Rhodothermus marinus: one gene and its partner. The protein of the gene in region 1 binds, or shares a complex with, the protein of each later gene. Links are inferred from orthologs where the notes say so. Each region holds a gene or a part of one and is shown in the gene's direction. Other genes may lie near its edges. The genes, in order: tsaD and tsaE.

Region 1 (8,296 bases):
GCAGATAGCGCGTCGTGCGCGCCGCTACACCGTCCACCCCGCACCCGTTGCGCACCTCGAGCTGGATGATGTCGCCCACCAGATGGGCCGGATTGGCTTCCCGGACCGGATCGACACGTGGCGCCAGCAGGCGCACGCCCAGCGCGTACAGCAGCACCCCGACGCTCCCGACCAGAAGAATGAGCAGCAGATTTTCGAGCCTTCTGGAACGCCTCTTTTCCCCGCGCCTCGTCTTTTTCGTCATAGCGCACGGTCAGCAGGTGCGCGCGTCGCCCTCAGTGGTCGTTCCAGAACAGGGCCCGCTCTGAACTCCGAAACGGATAATAGCCATACGGCGCCATGAAGTAGCCGTACGGACTCTGCCGCACGGTGAACTGGAACAGCATGTTCTCGCGCGGCCGGTAGGCAATTTCGGCATTGCGCAGGAAGATCTGCGGGCGTCGGTTCAGGCCCAGACTACCACCAAATGGCGAATGCGCCACGCCAATATCTACCCGCGCCGCCAGCTTGTCGCTGAACTGCCAGAGCATCGAGTTCGTGTAGACGCCCAGCGAGTAGCTGTAGCCGCCGATGGTGCCCATGCTCATCTCGTAGGAGTGCTGCATGCGGAAATGCTCCGGGCTGAACAGATCGCTCAGCGAAAAGCCGGTGCCCGGATTGTAAAGCCGTATCGGCGCGCGCTGCACGGCCGAAGAAACATCGGCGCGAAGCTGCGCCTGCGCCGGGGCGGTCACGCCCAGCAGCACCACCAGGCCGATCAGCAGGAAGGTCTTACGCATGGCTTTTTCTGCGGTTAGGAGCGTCGTGCTTATAGTGTACATGATCCGGCCGTCATTGTCAAGAACGGTGTTTACGGTCAATTGTTGCCCGGATGGAAACCTTTCGCGCGCTGTTGCATGCCTTTCAGCCCTGAACGTGTTTGTAGCCGATCGATCCGTGATCACGCAGGCTCGCGTCATTCTCGGCATCGAAACGTCGTGCGACGACACGGCCGCGGCCGTGGTCGTCAAGGGTAAGCTGCGCTCGAACGTGGTTGCTTCCCAGCAGCGCACGCACCTGCGCTACGGCGGCGTAGTGCCCGAACTGGCCTCGCGTGACCACCAGCGACGCATCGTTCCGGTCGTGCGCCAGGCGCTGCAGGAAGCCGGCCTGACGCCCCGCGACCTGGACGCCATCGCCGTCACCTATGGCCCGGGACTGGTCGGCTCGCTGCTGGTGGGCCTGAGCTTTGCCAAAGCCTTTGCGCTGGGACTGGGGCGTCCGCTCATCGGGGTCAACCACCTGGAAGGCCACATCTACTCGGTCTTCATCGAGCCGCCTTCGCCGCCGTTTCCCTACCTGTGCCTGATCGTCTCCGGCGGGCACACCCAGCTCATGCGCGTCGATGAAGGCTTCCGCCACACCCTGCTGGGACGCACGCGCGACGACGCGGCCGGCGAGGCCTTCGACAAGGTCGCCCGCCTGCTGGGACTGGGCTATCCGGGTGGACCGGAAATCGACCGGTTGGCCCGCCAGGGCGATCCGAACTTTGTGGCCTTCCCACGCCCGCGCCTGGAAGGCTACGACTTCTCGTTCAGTGGTCTGAAAACGGCCGTGCGCTACTACCTCGATCAGTTCCCGGAGGCCGAGCGGGCCCGTCTGCTCGCGCAGCATCGCGCCGATCTCTGCGCCGCGTTTCAGCAGGCCGTTGTCGATGTATTGATCGACGCCCTGCGGCGGGCCATTCAGGATACCGGTCTCCGGCACGTGGCCATCGTGGGCGGCGTCTCGGCCAACTCGGCGTTGCGTGCTGCCGCCCAGGCGCTGGCCGAGGAGCTGGACGTCCGGTTGTATATTCCACCGCTGGCCTACTGCATGGACAACGCGGCCATGATCGCCATCACCGGTTACTTCAAGGCATGCGCCGGGCTCGAAAGCCCGCTGACGCTGGCGGCCGTCCCGGCGCTGACCGTCTGAAACCTGGTTTCTTTCGATCGCCTATGTCGCTCGAACAGCTCCACAGCGCCATCGACCACGCCCAGAACCACCGTCCGGAGCTGCCGGAGTCGCCCACCGAGGCGGACATGATCCCCTGGCGTCGTCGCATCGACGAGATCGACCGGGCGATCCTACGCCTGCTCAACGAACGCGCCCGCTGCGCCAACATCATCGGCTACATCAAGAAGAAGCTGGGCCTGCCCGTCTACGTGCCCGAGCGCGAAGAGGAGGTGCTGCGCAACGTGCTGGCGGCCAACGAAGGGCCGCTCTCCAACGAAGCCGTCCGCCGTCTGTTCGAGCGCGTGATCGACGAAACGCGCGCGCTGGAACGCCAGAAATACCAGGATCTCCCCCCGGAAGCTGAATGAAGCGCTGGATTGCTGGAGCCGTACTGGTCCTGTTGCTGCTGGCCGGTGGATTGGTCTGGATCGCGCTGGCGCCCAACACCCCGCCGTTCGAAGGCACGCGCGGCGTGAAGATCCCCCGGGCGGCGAGCTTCGAGCAGGTGGTGGATTCGCTGCAGGCGGCGGGCATCCTGCGCCATCGCGCCTCGTTCGTCTGGCTGGCCCGCCTGACCGGATGGCACCGCCAGATCAAAGCGGGCTACTACACGTTCGAGGCCGGCGCGTCCAACTACCACCTACTCAGTGTCCTGCGCCGGGGCCTGCAGACGCCCGTCCGGGTGACCATCCCGCCGGGCTCACGGGCCGAGGTGGTGGCGGCCGTCGTCTGCCGGACGCTCGCCTGCGTGCCCGACTCCCTGCTGGCCGCGCTGCGCGACAGCAGCCTGGCCGCCGAACTGGGAACCGACACGCTGCACCTCTTCGGGCGCCTGCTGCCCGACACCTACTTCTTCTACTGGCTCACCGACCCACGCACGGTGATCCGGCGCGTACATCAGCACTTCCTCGACTTCTTCACACCCGAACGGCGCGCCCGCGCCGACAGCCTGGGGCTGTCCATCGACGAAGTCGTCACGCTGGCCTCCATCGTCGAATGGGAAGCCGGACCGGAAGAGCGTCCCCGCATTGCGGGGGTCTACCTGAACCGCCTGCGCCGGGGCATGCCGCTGCAGGCCGACCCGACCGTACAGTACGCCGTTCTTCAACTGGAAGGCCAGAAGCGCCGCCTGCTCTTTGCCGACTACCAGATCGACCATCCCTACAACACGTATCGCTTTCGCGGCCTGCCACCCGGCCCGATCACCAATCCTTCCCCCGACGCCATCGACGCCGTGCTGCATGCCGAACGGCACGACTACCTGTACTTCGTGGCCGATGGCGAAGGCGGACACGTCTTCAGCCGCACCTTCCGGGAGCACGTGCGCGCGGCCAACCGCTACCGCCGCCTCATGGAACAGCGCCGACGCCAGGCCCGCGACACTACCGACGGCGGGGCGGACGGGTAGCCCGGGCACGCGGCGGCTGGAACGTGTAGGTCAGTCCGATCACGAATCGATTCCGCCGCACCTCTTCGCGCACATAGGGCGGCCGCTCCACGTCGCCGTAGGGCTGATAGTAGTCGTCGAACTGCTCCTGCGCCCAGCCGATGTTCAGCCGAAACGACTCGGCCAGTTGAATGGAAACGCCCAGCGAACCGAAAACGCGTCGGCGATCGGCCTCCGCCTCCCGGATTTCCGATTTATGGGGATCCGGAAAAACGGCCACACCACCGTAGAGCGTGGTACCGCCCATCTGGTAGGCCAGTCCCAGCCGGGTATTGACCACCGGCTCCATCGTGTCCCGCACCTGGCGGTTCAGGTCCTGGATGAAGCTGCGGTTGGTGGACGCATCGAAGCGCATCTGCGACCAGTCGACCAGCTCCAGGTCCAGTCCCACGTGGAGTTGCCGGGTCTGGTAGGCAACGCCCGCCCTAAGCCGCCAGGGCGTGCGGATTTCGTAGTCGAATGAGCCCGTGCCGGCATCGCCGGGCTGGCCGCCATACCGAAGCGAGCCGCCTTCGTCGAAGAAGGTCTCCAGTTCGGTACCGTAGTCTTCCTGCACGGAGAAAAAGACCGGCGTTTCCACGCCGACACCCAGCCGCCAGCTCGGCGAGAGCCGCGCCGACAGCCCTGCCCGCACGCTGAAGCCCTGCAGGTCCGACTCGAAATAATCCTGCGCAAGCAGGTAGTCAAATCCGTACAGAAATCCCCCTTCGACCGCTACGGCATACAGGTCCGGCGTGTTCTCGTTGCGGAAATCGTCCTCCTCGTACTGGCGCTCGAAGCGATAGGAGCCGGTGACGATCCCGACCGAAAGCCCCAGAAACAGGTCGGGGGCTGCTTCGATGGCTCCGCCGAAGCTCAGCTCATGCAACCCGCCCTCTTCGGTCACTTCGCCGGTCTGCCGAATGGTGGTTCCGGGCGCCACGGCCTGATAGAATGGATAGCGTCCGGCTTCATATTCCGAAGGCAGAAATTCGATCGCCCCGGCCTGATAGGCGATGAAGGGAATGTCGCTGTTGAACTGAAGCGCGCCGTCCGAAGTCACCGTGTATTCGTCCGGATACGGAAGGTAGGAGTCGGTGATCGAGTTGGCGTCGTTGTCGCCCTGGAAGTAGAGGCGGCGGGTGAAGTCGGCCACGCGGGCGTAGGCCATACCCAGTACGAGCGACCCGCGCACGGTGGGCACCTTGTAGACGGCCACCAGGTGATCCAGGTTGGTGGCGCGTAGCTCGCTTTCCCAGTCGAAGCGATTGCCGGGCACATGGTAGGTGGCCGCATCACGGGCATTCAGCCAGGTCAATCCGCCGGACACTTCCGAGGCCCGGTAGTAGCCCAGCCCGGCCGGATTGCTGAACAGCGCGCCATAGTCGGCCAGTCCGGCCGCGCTGGCGCCGCTCATGGCCGTCAGGCGTGCACCGACGCCCGGGAGTCGCTGCGAAAAACGCCAGGCGTCATCCACGGTCTGCGCATGGGCCTGCATTACCAGCAGCATCAGCAGGCAGAGTCCACTCGAAAGGGATCGAACGGCGTACTTCATGGTCCGCATTCATGCCTGGTGAAAGAGGTTACCCGATCGGCTGCGCCGCCTCCATGCGAAAGCCCGCGCCGGTCGGCCCTGACGCGGGCTCGGTTGCGAGAAGCCTTCCGCCATACGATTCAGGCGATCAGTGGCCGCCCCTGGAACTACCGCGTCCACCGCTGCTCCGGGCCGGCGCCCGGCTGCCGCTCGATGGACGGCTTCCGGAGGAACGGACGGCCGGAGCCGGACGCGGCGCCGGTGCCGACTGCACCCGCGGCGCAGGAGCACTGGAACGCGGCGGCGTGGTCTGCATCTGCGGCGCAGGCGGCGTCGCACGCACCGTCGTCCGGGAGCGTTCCGGCGCCGAGGTCCGCACCTGCGGCGGAGGGGGCGTCGGGCGAATCACCGTCGACGAACGCTCCGGTGCCGAGGTCTGGATGGCCGGCGCCCGGTAGGTGCGCCCCGCTTCCGGGCGGTACTGCAGCTCCTGTCGGTCGTCGTTGCCCCCACGCGGCCGCGTGCGCGTCGTGGAACGGGCGGGCTGGTCGCCCGAACGCGTGGCCGGGGCCCGCTCCGTCCGCGGCGTCGTGCCCTGCGTACTCGGCTGGCGCGTCACCGTGGGCCGCTGCGATTCAGGCCGCACCGCCGCACCGCGATCGCCGGAACGCGACGCTTCGCGCGTCACGGTCGAACGACTCCGCTCACCGGAGCGCGTTGCCTCGCGCGTCACAGTCGAGCGCCCGGTCGTCGTACGAGGCCGCTCGGAGCTGCGCACCTGCGTGTCGCGCGTGCGCGTTACCGTGCGGGCACGCGTCTGCGTTGCCTCCTGCGTGGTACGCCGCTCCACACCGGTCGACGAACTGCGCGGCGTCACCGCCGTGCTCCGCGTGGTGCGGACGACCGACCGCGTGCGCATGTCGTCGCGCTCGTAGCCGCTCCGCCCCACGGTGCGCGGGCTGCGACCGATCCAGGCGCTACGCCCCAGCGACGAACCCCGCGGCGCATAATTCCAGACGACGCGTCCCCGATAGGGCGCATAGAAATGGTAGTGATAGCCCGGGGCGTACGCCCACCAGTAGTAAGGGCTGTAGTAGTAATAGCCGAATCCGTAGAACCAGTAATGGCCGTGGTAAACCGGCGGCCAGTAGAAGAACGGATCGCCGAAGTAGAAGCTCAGCCGGAAGCGAAACGACGGTCCGTAGTAGAAGGGGTCACAGTAGAACGGATCGTAGTAAAACGGATCGAAGCAGTCGTAGTAGAAGAACGGATCGCCGTAGAAGCGGGCAAAATAGCGGCGGTAGTAATACGGCGAACGGTCGTAGTAGTAGTACTCCTTGATGACCGTGCTGTCGTCGTCGTAGCGTTCGACGATGACCCGATCCGGCTGCCGTTCGTAGGCTTCTTCTTCCTCGTAATAGACCCGCTCGGTGGCCGCCAGCTGCGTGTAGCAGCCCGTCAGTCCCAGCAGAAGCAGGCCGGCCAGCAGCAGGCTCCAGAAACTACCGCGGGCCGGTTCCGTTGTGTGAAGGCGTTGCAGCAGGCGGTTCATGGCTCGGGCCCGGTCTGGTTAACGGGGTGTTCACGGTGTTAACGTCGGGGCATTGCAAAAGGTTTGGCGGCTTGCCTGCAAGCACCCGCGCCCCTATATTCGCGGACGCTTTCCTGATAAAAAAAGAACCAAATTGCAGGCCGAAATCGACTTTTGCGGCGCTTGAAGCGTTAGAGAGCCGCCGACGGTTTGTCGTGTCCTGTTTTGCTTTCAACCGCTGTACAGTATGGCTGACGTCATCACACCGCGCTCGGTCGACTACGCCCAGTGGTACGTCGATGTCGTGCGGGCGGCCAAGCTGGCCGACTACTCGCCCGTGCGGGGCTGCATGATCATCCTTCCCAACGGCTATGCGCTCTGGGAGAACATGCGGGCCGTACTCGACCGCATGTTCAAAGAAACCGGCCACGAAAACGCCTATTTCCCGCTGTTCATCCCGCAATCGTTTCTGGCGAAAGAGGCCGAGCACGTCGAAGGCTTCGCCAAGGAGTGCGCCGTGGTGACGCACTCCCGGCTGAAGATCGACGAACAGGGTCAGCTCATTCCCGATCCGGAATCGAAGCTCGAAGAAAACCTGATCGTCCGTCCCACCAGCGAGACGATCATCTGGGACGCGTTCAGCCGCTGGATTCAGTCGTGGCGCGACCTGCCCATCCTGATCAACCAGTGGGCGAACGTGGTGCGCTGGGAAATGCGCACGCGGCTGTTCCTGCGCACCATGGAATTCCTCTGGCAGGAAGGTCACACGGCCCACGCCACCCGGGAGGAGGCCATCGAGGAGGCGCTGCGCATTCTGGACATCTACACGACGTTCGCCGAAGAGTACATGGCCATGCCGGTCATTCAGGGCGTCAAGACGCCCAGCGAGCGCTTTGCCGGTGCGGTCGATACTTATTGCATCGAGGCGCTCATGCAGGACGGCCGGGCGCTGCAGGCCGGCACCAGCCACTTCCTGGGCCAGAACTTCGCAAAAGCGTTCGACTGCAAGTTTCAGAACAAAAACAACGAACTCGAATACGTCTGGGCCACCTCGTGGGGCGTTTCGACGCGCCTGATCGGGGCGCTGGTCATGACGCATTCGGACGATCAGGGGCTGGTCCTGCCGCCGCGTCTGGCGCCCACCCAGGTGGTGATCATCCCCATCTTCCGCAACGACGTTGAAAAGTCGGCCGTACTGGAGCAGGCCGGGCGCATCGAGCGCGAGCTGAAAGATGCCGGCTTCACGGTCAAGCTCGACGCACGCGAGACGCACCGGCCCGGCTGGAAGTTCAACGAATACGAGGTGCAGGGCGTCCCGGTGCGCGTGGCCATCGGTCCCCGCGACGTCGAGCAGGGCACGGTCGAACTGGCCCGCCGCGACACACGCACCAAGGAGACGGTGCCACAGGAGGGCCTGGCCGAGCGCGTGCGCACGCTGCTCGAAGACATCCAGCAGAACCTGCTGGCGCGGGCCCGCGCCTTCCGCGACGAGATGACCACGCGCGTCGACACCTACGAGGAATTCAAGGAGGTGCTGGAAGAAAAGGGCGGCTTCATCCTGGCCCACTGGGACGGCACGCCGGAAACCGAAGCGCGCATCAAGGAAGAAACCAGGGCGACCATTCGCTGCATCCCGCTCGATCGCGATGCCGAAGCGCTCGGCACGCGCGAGGAAGGCCGCGACATGCTGACCGGCAAGCCGTCCAAACAGCGCGTGGTTTTTGCCAAGGCCTATTGAAATCGGGGCTCTGCCGTCGATAACTTCAAGCAAACATAACCATCCGCCACCCGCCTGCCTTGATTGCTACGACGATTGCTGTAACTGTCA
Region 2 (8,350 bases), 300 kb from region 1 along the record:
GCGCCTCGTCATACACAGAAAATCCCTCATATCCCTGCGCACGCAACCACTTCGCTACAGCAGGACCGGTACATTCATCCACCATGAAGCGCATCTACTCTTCTGACGCAATCAGTGGCATAAAATCTGTCTTTTCGAGCACTCTGGTCGCAAACAAGAGACAGGCCTGAATGTCTTCGTGCGTAAGCCCGGAGTACTCCTGAAGAATTTCCTCGACCGTGGCCCCATGCGCCAGCAATTTCAGAATATATTCCACCGGCAGCCGCGTCCCCCGAATAACCGGCTTTCCTGCCATTACTTTTGGATCGACAACAATACGCTGCAGCAATTGCGCTTCTTTCATGAGGCGTCACAGTTTGCATGCCCATTCTTCCCGGCGATACACCGGGCTACCGGTAGCGTTACTACAGGTTCCATGAGCCTTACCCCAAACGCGTTCGAGATGCAGATGCAGCAGCAAAGGTACGAGCGCGCTCGTGGTCAGGCGCAAGGCACCAACAGGGACGCCACTTCGCTTACGCTCCGTAGCGCACTACAAGCAGGTGCGCACTTAATTTCAGAAAAACGCTTCGGCCAGACGCATGCCCTGCGCTTCCAGCCATTCGGTCAGGCACCGGATCGCCTCGCGCGTGCCTCGCGTCGAGAGCGGAAGGCCGAACGGAAGCACGCGCACGAGCACCTTTCCATCCTTCGGACGCGCTTCGACCAGCACTTCCTGCGTCAGGTCCTCCTCTTCAATTCGCACCAGAAACAGCAACCCGGTGCCGTCAAGCGTCCGGTAGGCTTCGAGCACGATCACGTGACCGCCTCGGAAAGCGTGGACCAGTTTCTCGAAGCGTTCCAGTTCGGGGAGCGTCCCTTCCAGCAGTGCGTGGTGCATGACGTCGTAGCGTTCGATGGACGGAGGAAACGGATCGGAAGCCTCGGCCTGCTTCGTAAAGACGGCGTGGTAAATGGGTTTCTGCTGGGCCTGCCACTTACGCGCGTACTTGGTCTGGCGCGTCTCCGGCGGCGGCTCGGTCACTTCGATCCGATACAGCCCGGTCTTTTCGGCCTCTTCCAGCGCGAAAGAAAAATACGGCGCGTCGTCGGTGGTCAGCCGAAGCGCCCCGCCGTCGGCCAGTCGGGTGGAAAGTAGCTCGAAAAACGGCGCCTGCAACAGCCGCCGCTCCTGGTGGCGCTTTTTGGGCCAGGGATCCGGGAAGTTCACGTACACCAGCGACAGGCTGCGCTGCGGCAACACGTTACGCACCAGAAAGCGGGCCTGGCCCAGATAGAGCCGCACGTTGGTCAGACCGGCCCGGCGCACCCGCCCGAACGCCCGCCGCATCGAGCCCGGCGAAATCTCCACGCCCAGCACGTTCCAGTCCGGGTGACGCGCCGCCCAGTCCGTCAGAAAGCCGCCGTCGCCGAAGCCGATCTCCAGCATCAGCGGCGCCTCGCGGCCGAAGAGCTGCGCGGGCGGCGTCGGGAAGGTGAACTGTCCGGTACGCAATATCATGAGCAGGCCGTTCGTTCAAAACCCTGGCAAACCGGATCGCCTGTCCGGGGCGTACGTTATAGCCAGAAGCGGCGGGGGGTTTCCCTCATCCGCCGTTTTTTGCAGGGATTGAACCAAGCAGCGCATGCACATGCCGGGAAAACCACGCATTCTCTGGGCCGACGACGAGATCGAACTGCTTCGGCCGCACATTCTGTTTCTGGAAACGAAGGGCTATGAGGTGACCAGCGTCACGAACGGCGCCGACGCCGTCGAGCAGGTGCGCCGCCAGCACTTCGACGTGGTGCTGCTCGACGAGCAGATGCCGGGCATGGGTGGTCTGGAGACGCTCTCCGAAATCAAGGCGATCGCGCCGGAGCTGCCCGTGGTGCTCGTCACCAAGAGCGAAGAAGAGCATCTCATGGAAGAAGCGCTGGGCCGCCAGATCAGCGACTACCTGACCAAACCCGTCAACCCGAGCCAGATCCTGCTCACCTGCAAGCGCCTGCTCGAACAACCCCGCATCCGAAGCGAAAAAGTCTCGCAGGAATACCTGCAGGCCTTTGCCCGCATTGCGGCTGCGTTGCAGGGGCCGCTCTCGCCCGATGAATGGGTGGACCTGTACCGCCGGCTCACCCGCTTCGATCTGGAGCTGGAAGGCGACGAAGGCGCCCGCCAGATTCTGGAAGACCAGTTCCGCGAGGCCAACCGGGTCTTCGGACGTTACATCGAGGACGTATACCCCGACTGGCTGGCGTCGCAACCCGACAAAGACCGGCCCGTACTCTCGCACGAGGTGCTGCCCCGCTTCGTGCTGCCGGCACTCGACGAAGGACGGCCCGTGCTGTTTTTCGTCATCGACTGCATGCGCTTCGACCAGTGGCTGGAGTTCGAACGACTGCTGGCGCCGCTGTTCGACCTGGAGCTGCACTTCCACTTTTCGCTGCTGCCCACAGCCACGCCGTACGCCCGCAACGCAATCTTCAGCGGGCTGCTGCCGCGTGATCTGGCCCGGCGTTACCCGGACGCCTGGTCCGAGGCCGAAGAAGGCGAAAGCAGCCGCAACCGCAACGAAGAGACGTTCCTGCACGACTTCTTCGAGCGGCGCCGCCTGCGCGCGCGCATCCGCTACGAAAAGCTCATCGGCGCCGCCGACGGCCGCGCCTTCGCCCGCCAGGTGAACGACTTCCTGCAGCACGACCTGAGCGCCATCGTCGTGAACTTCGTCGACATTCTGGCGCACAGCCGCTCCGACTCGGACGTGCTTAAAGAGATTGCTCCGGACGAGCGCGCTTACCGGGCACTGACGCGCACCTGGTTCGAGCATTCCTGGCTCTACCAGGCTTTTCAGGAGCTGGCCCGCCAGCGCTGCACGATCATCCTGACGACCGACCACGGCGCCATCCGCTGCCTGCACCCCACGAAAGTACTGGGCGATCGCGAAACCTCGACGGCGCTCCGGTTCAAGTTCGGCCGCAACCTGCGTGGCGACGAGCGCCACGCCATCCTCGTGCGCGACCCGCTGCCCTTCGGTCTGCCGCGAAGCAGCGTGACGACCACCTACCTGCTCGCCAAAGAAGACTACTACTTCGTCTATCCGACGAATTACCACCACTACGTGAACCTGTACCGCGACACGTTCCAGCATGGCGGCGTGTCGCTGCAGGAGATGATCGTGCCGATCGTTACCCTGCGTCCCCGGACCTTATGAGCACCGCTGCACGGACCGATCTGTTGCCCTGCGAGACGGACAGCCCCGAGGCCACGCATGCGCTGGGGCGGCGCCTGGCCGAACACCTCCGGCCGGGCGACGTGGTGGCGCTCTATGGCGACCTGGGCGCGGGCAAAACGCAACTGGTCAAAGGGATCGCGGCGGGCCTGGGCATTCCCGACGTGGAGGTCAGCAGCCCCACGTTCACGCTCGTGCACGAGTACCGGGACGGACGGCTGCCGCTCTACCACTTCGACGCCTACCGCCTGCGCAACCTGGAAGAGTTCTTCGACCTGGGCTACGAGGAATACTTTTATGGCGACGGCGTGAGCGTCGTCGAATGGGCCGATCGCGTCGAGCCGTTGCTGCCCCCGCACGCGCTGCGCCTGCGGCTCGAACACCTGGGCGGCGATCGTCGCCGCATCACCTGGCACGAGGCGCCTCCTTCGCCCGACGGACGTCAGGCCCGGTTGTAAATGACCGGCATCTGCCCTTTCCAGCGGTTCCAGAGCGCCTCTTCGGTGAGCAGCCGGGCCATGAAGTGCGCCACGTTGATCCGGCTGGTGGCTCCGGCGTCGAGCAGTGCGCTGCGCGTGGGCGACGGATGCACCTCGTAGGCCGAGACGGCCGCCTCGTCCTGAAGGGCATCCGGACGCACGGCCACCCACTCGATGAATTCGTCCCGCGGACCGATGCGCGTGCGCAAAAACTCGGCGGCCGCCACGTTGTCCGCATGTGGCGGCAACAGGCCACGCAACAGTCGCTCCAGCAGCCGGTGCAGGAAAGGCAACGGTTCGTCCAGATCGCGATTGCGGTTGCCCGCCGTGTTCATCAGCGCGAAGCGGACCGGCCGGTCCGGTCGGTGTCGCCGGACGGCCCGACAGAGTCGCCGCACCGCGTCGGTCACCAGACGTCGCGGCGGTCCGAACATCCCCCGGAAGCTCACCCGATGGCCCAGGCACGAGGCCACCGCCCCCCACCCTTCCACGTAGGCGGCCAGCTCCGCATCGCTCAACTCCGAAATGCTTCCATAGATCAGCGAAAGGTTCGGCTGCGTGTCAAGCAGCTCCGAAAGCCTGTCAGGCGTGCGCACGATGGCCCGCACCCGCTCGCCCCGCTCCAACAATTGCTGCACCAGCAACCGCCCCGTGGCGCCGGTGGCTCCCACCATCAATACCGTCATGATCCCTCTGCTCCGCGCCCGCCTCGAGGGCCGACGCTCGTAAAATTGGAAAGAAAGGCCCCGGATCGACTTATGGACCTGCATCGGAAGCTTACCCCCTACCTTCGCGCAAGTTGCCGCACATTTCGAACTTTCTCGCCCCGCGACTTTCGCCTCCCCGAAAAGCGCGCGCTTTTGTACCTTAATAGCTCAAAGCGAACCTGTGAACAGACACGAAGCGACGGGCCTTTTAGCAAACGCCACTGCGACTGCGCCTTGTGGCTTACTACAAACGTGCTTGTAGTTCGCTAAGAAGCGTAAACGAAGGGCCCTCAGCGGTCCCCGCGGAACACGCGCGCAATCTCAAACCGAACCGAAAAGAACCATGACGACACGCCTGTTTGTCGCCTGTTTGCTGCCTGTGCTTGTGTGGACGGGTTGCCGGCGGAAAGATTCCACCGAAGCGGCCCGCCGGGCCATCACGCCGGAATTGCTGGCCGAGCACATCCAGGTGCTGGCCTCCGATGAGTTTCTGGGCCGGGCACCTGCCTCACCGGGCGAAGAAAAGACGGTCAACTATCTGATCGAGCAATTTCAGGCGCTGGGGCTCCGTCCGGGCAACGGCGACAGCTATACCCAGGAAGTGCCGCTGGCCGAGATCACGGCCGATCCGGCCTCGGCCCGACTGGAAGTGCAGGGACGCCGGGGCCGCCTGCGCTTCCGCTACGGCGACGAGGCCATGTTCTGGACCAAACGGCTGGTGCCGGAGGTGTCGGTGACCGGAAGCGAGGTGGTCTTCGTGGGCTACGGCATCGTGGCGCCCGAGTACGACTGGAACGACTATGCGGGCGTGGACGTGCGCGGCAAGACCGTGGTGATCCTGGTGAACGACCCCGGCTACGCGACGGGCGACTCGACGCTGTTCACCGGCCGGGCCATGACCTATTACGGCCGCTGGACCTACAAATTCGAGGAAGCCGCCCGCCAGGGTGCCGCAGCCGCACTCATCATCCACGAGACCGGTCCGGCCGGCTACCCGTGGGCCGTGGTACAGGGCTCCTGGTCCGGTCCTCAGTTCACGCTGGTGAACGAACAGCAGAACATGGACCGGTGCGCCATCGAGGGCTGGCTGACCTATGAGTCGGCCCGTCGGCTGTTCGAGCTGGCCGGCCGGGATCTGGAGCAGCTCAAGGCGGCGGCCGCCCGGCCGGGCTTCCGGGCCGTGCCGCTGGGCCTGCGCCTGTCGGCCACGCTGCGCAATACGACCCGCGAGGTGCGCTCGCGCAACGTGCTGGCGCTCCTGCCGGGCCGGGAGCGTCCCGACGAGGTGGTGATCTACACGGCCCACTGGGACCATCTGGGCGTCGATCCATCGCTGCCCGGCGACAGCATCTACAACGGCGCGCTCGACAACGCCACGGGCACGGCCGGCCTGCTGGCGCTGGCGCGGGCCTTCACGGCGCTGCCCGAGCCGCCCGCCCGTTCCGTGCTGTTCCTGGCCGTCACCGCCGAAGAGCAGGGCCTGCTGGGCTCGGCCTACTATGCCACGCACCCGGTCTTCCCGCCCGAAAAGACCGTAGCCGTGCTGAACATGGACGGCCTGAACGTGCTGGGTCCCATGCGCGACGTGACGGTCATCGGCTACGGCATGTCGGAGCTGGACGACTACGCGGCGGCCGCCGCCGAGGCTCAGGGACGTTACCTGCGGCCCGATCCCGAACCGGAAAAAGGCTACTATTACCGCTCGGACCACTTCAGCTTTGCCCGGGTAGGCATCCCGGCGCTGTACCTGGACGCCGGCATTGACCACGTGGAGCACGGACCGGACTGGACGCTGGCCCGCCGCGCCGAGTACGTCGAGCGGCATTACCACAAGCCCTCCGACGAGTACGATCCGGCCTGGGACCTGCGCGGTGCGGTGGACGACCTGCGGCTGCTGTTCGACATCGGCTACCGGCTGGCCAACAGCACCGACTTCCCGAACTGGCGCGAAGGCACACCCTTCCGCGCCCTGCGCGAGCAACAACGCGCCGGAAGCTGATCCTCAATCGAAACGCGCCTGGACGCGTTCGGCGACCAGCGCGCCGATCCGAAACGACGAGGTGGCGGCCGGCGAGGGGGCGTTGACCACGTGTACCATGCGCGGCGACTCCAGCACGAGGAAGTCATCCACCAGCCGTCCTTCGGGATCGACGGCCTGCGCCCGCACCCCGGACGGCGCCGGGAGGAAGTCTTCCGGCGTCACCTCGGGGATGAGCCGCCGGGCCTGGCGCAAATAGTATCGCTTGCTCAGCGACTGCAGCAACTCCTGCACGCCCTTGCGCCAGTGGCGACGGGCCAGTTGCCAGAAACCCCGGTAGCCGAGCATTTCGAATAGCTCGGACGGGCGCACGTCGGTCAGCCGGTAGCCCTCGCGGGCAAAGGCCAGCACGGCGCTGGGACCGCACTCGACGCGGCCGTCGATCATGCGCGTGAAGTGCACGCCCAGAAACGGATAGGCCGGATCGGGCACCGGATAAATCAGATTGCGGCACAGATGCCGCCGCTCGGGGCGGAGTTCGTAGTACTCGCCCCGGAACGGCAAAATGCGGACGCCGGGCTCCAGGCCGTCCATGCGGGCAATCCGATCGGCGTAGAGTCCGGCGCAACCCACGGCCACGTCGGCCCGGAAAGCACCGGCCGGCGTTTCGAGCACCACGCCCCGGCCGTCCGGCACGATGCGCGTGACGGGCGCCCCGAGCACCACACGGTGGCCGGCCGCCTCCAGCTTTGCGCGAAGCCGCTCGGCCACCGCCCGGTAGCTGACGATGCCCGCCTCTGGCACGTGGATGGCCGCTACGCCGTGCGCGTGCGGCTCCAGCTCCCGGAGCCGCTCGGGACCGATCAGCGTGCACGCCACGCCGTTCTGCTGCCCGCGCTCGTAAAGCGTCTGCAGGCGCGGCCGCTCGGCCTCCTCGACGGCCACGATCACCTTGCCACAGAGTTCGCAGGGAATGCCTTCCGCCTCACAGAATCGGATCAGTTCCCACTTTCCCTCCCGACAGCAGGTGGCCTTGAGCGATCCGGGACGATAGTACAGACCGGAATGGATCACGCCGGAGTTGCGTCCCGTCTGGTGCGCCGCCACCCGGTTTTCTTTTTCCAGCACGGTGATCGTGGCCCCCGGCATGCGCTCCATGAGCCGGTAGGCCGTGGCCAGTCCGACGATGCCGCCGCCGATGATCGCAATGGCCGGCTGCTTCATGAGCCCGTCGGTTGCGATTCGGCCTGCACCCGGACCAGCGACAGGTGGGCCACATGGTGGCGGCCGTGCCAGGCGTAGAGCGCCAGTGCCTGATCCAGCGTCAGGGGCCCGTGTTCCGGATGGCGGAACGTCCGCTGGAAGTCCTCCGGCTTCAGACTTCGAAGCAGGGCCACCCAGCGGGCGTGCAACCCTTCCAGCAGGGCGATCGAGGCCGAGACCGGCGCCGAGCGGGCGTCGGGGAGTTCGGCCCAGCGCTGCTGGTCGTAGGTTTTGATCAGCGGCGCCTCTTCGGTCAGCGCCAGCCGGAAGCGCACGTAGCCGTTCAGGTGGCTATCGGCCAGGTGGTGCACCACCTGGCGGGCCGTCCAGCCGCCCGGCCGGTAGGAGCGATCCAGCTGCTCTTCGGTGAGCTGCGCCACGGCCTGCCGCACCTGCACGGGGAGTTCGGCCAGCTGCGCGATCAGCCCTTCCCGCTGCTCCGTGGTCAGCGGCTTTTCAGGCCATTGAAACGGCCCGATCGGATAGCGTAGCGGATCAGCCATGACAGGTTTTTTCAGAAGTAGCAGCAGAGAGACTCGAATTCACATATTACTCCAAGTAATTCAAGACTTTAAGGCTTTTAATCTTTGAATTTCTTCTTCAATCTTTCCAATAATATCAGGGTTGTAGATTTCTTTTCGACCATCTCTTTTTATTGAGAATATGATAAAAACTTTTCCTCCGTATTTCTTCTCAAAGTCAACATGAGTCCTA

The links.
Region 2: the proteins of tsaD (region 1) and tsaE are in contact, whole or in part, in a crystal structure (PDB 6N9A), measured with the Thermotoga maritima proteins. The link is inferred for Rhodothermus marinus from one-to-one orthologs. Residues at the interface, in WP_004082750.1 of Thermotoga maritima: Cys10, Asp11, Arg49, His50, Leu82, Gly84, Gly135, Gly136, Glu154, Thr155, Leu156, Asp157, Asp158, Ser159, Glu162, Asp165, Lys166, Arg169, Leu170, Tyr175, Lys213, Thr214, Leu217, Tyr218, Gln221, Arg222, Asn324; in WP_004082108.1 of Thermotoga maritima: Leu37, Gly38, Lys46, Lys57, Val59, Lys60, Ser61, Thr63, Phe64, Thr65, Leu66, Met67, Val69, Pro71, Tyr82, Arg83, Leu84, Asp86, Asp88, Phe89, Asp93, Ile128, Asp130, Glu131, Arg134.

Annotation. Positions count from the first base shown.
Region 1 is NZ_AP019797.1:2,811,104-2,819,399, forward strand. The notes cover bases 1-2,946. They hold tsaD (tRNA (adenosine(37)-N6)-threonylcarbamoyltransferase complex transferase subunit TsaD), read left to right. Parts: upstream 1-936; coding sequence 937-1,956; downstream 1,957-2,946. Other genes in these bases: GYH26_RS12210 (LytR C-terminal domain-containing protein), read right to left, coding at 1-244; GYH26_RS12215 (hypothetical protein), read right to left, coding at 276-779; pheA (chorismate mutase), read left to right, coding at 1,980-2,345; mltG (endolytic transglycosylase MltG), read left to right, coding at 2,342-2,946. In the rest of the region: more of mltG, read left to right, coding at 2,947-3,385; GYH26_RS12235 (OmpP1/FadL family transporter), read right to left, coding at 3,360-4,958; GYH26_RS12240 (hypothetical protein), read right to left, coding at 5,086-6,489; proS (proline--tRNA ligase), read left to right, coding at 6,716-8,206.
Region 2 is NZ_AP019797.1:3,106,644-3,114,993, forward strand. What follows is about bases 1,928-4,927. They hold tsaE (tRNA (adenosine(37)-N6)-threonylcarbamoyltransferase complex ATPase subunit type 1 TsaE), read left to right. Parts: upstream 1,928-3,187; coding sequence 3,188-3,667; downstream 3,668-4,927. Other genes in these bases: GYH26_RS13560 (response regulator), read left to right, coding at 1,928-3,191; GYH26_RS13570 (NAD(P)-dependent oxidoreductase), read right to left, coding at 3,652-4,374; GYH26_RS13575 (M28 family metallopeptidase), read left to right, coding at 4,739-4,927. Also shown: GYH26_RS13545 (DUF5615 family PIN-like protein), read right to left, coding at 1-94; GYH26_RS13550 (DUF433 domain-containing protein), read right to left, coding at 95-343; tRNA (guanosine(46)-N7)-methyltransferase TrmB, read right to left, coding at 557-1,501; more of GYH26_RS13560, read left to right, coding at 1,632-1,927; more of GYH26_RS13575, read left to right, coding at 4,928-6,394; lhgO (L-2-hydroxyglutarate oxidase), read right to left, coding at 6,398-7,597; GYH26_RS13585 (YfiT family bacillithiol transferase), read right to left, coding at 7,594-8,139; GYH26_RS13590 (MjaI family restriction endonuclease), read right to left, coding at 8,200-8,350. UniProt on the Escherichia coli protein: Required for the formation of a threonylcarbamoyl group on adenosine at position 37 (t(6)A37) in tRNAs that read codons beginning with adenine.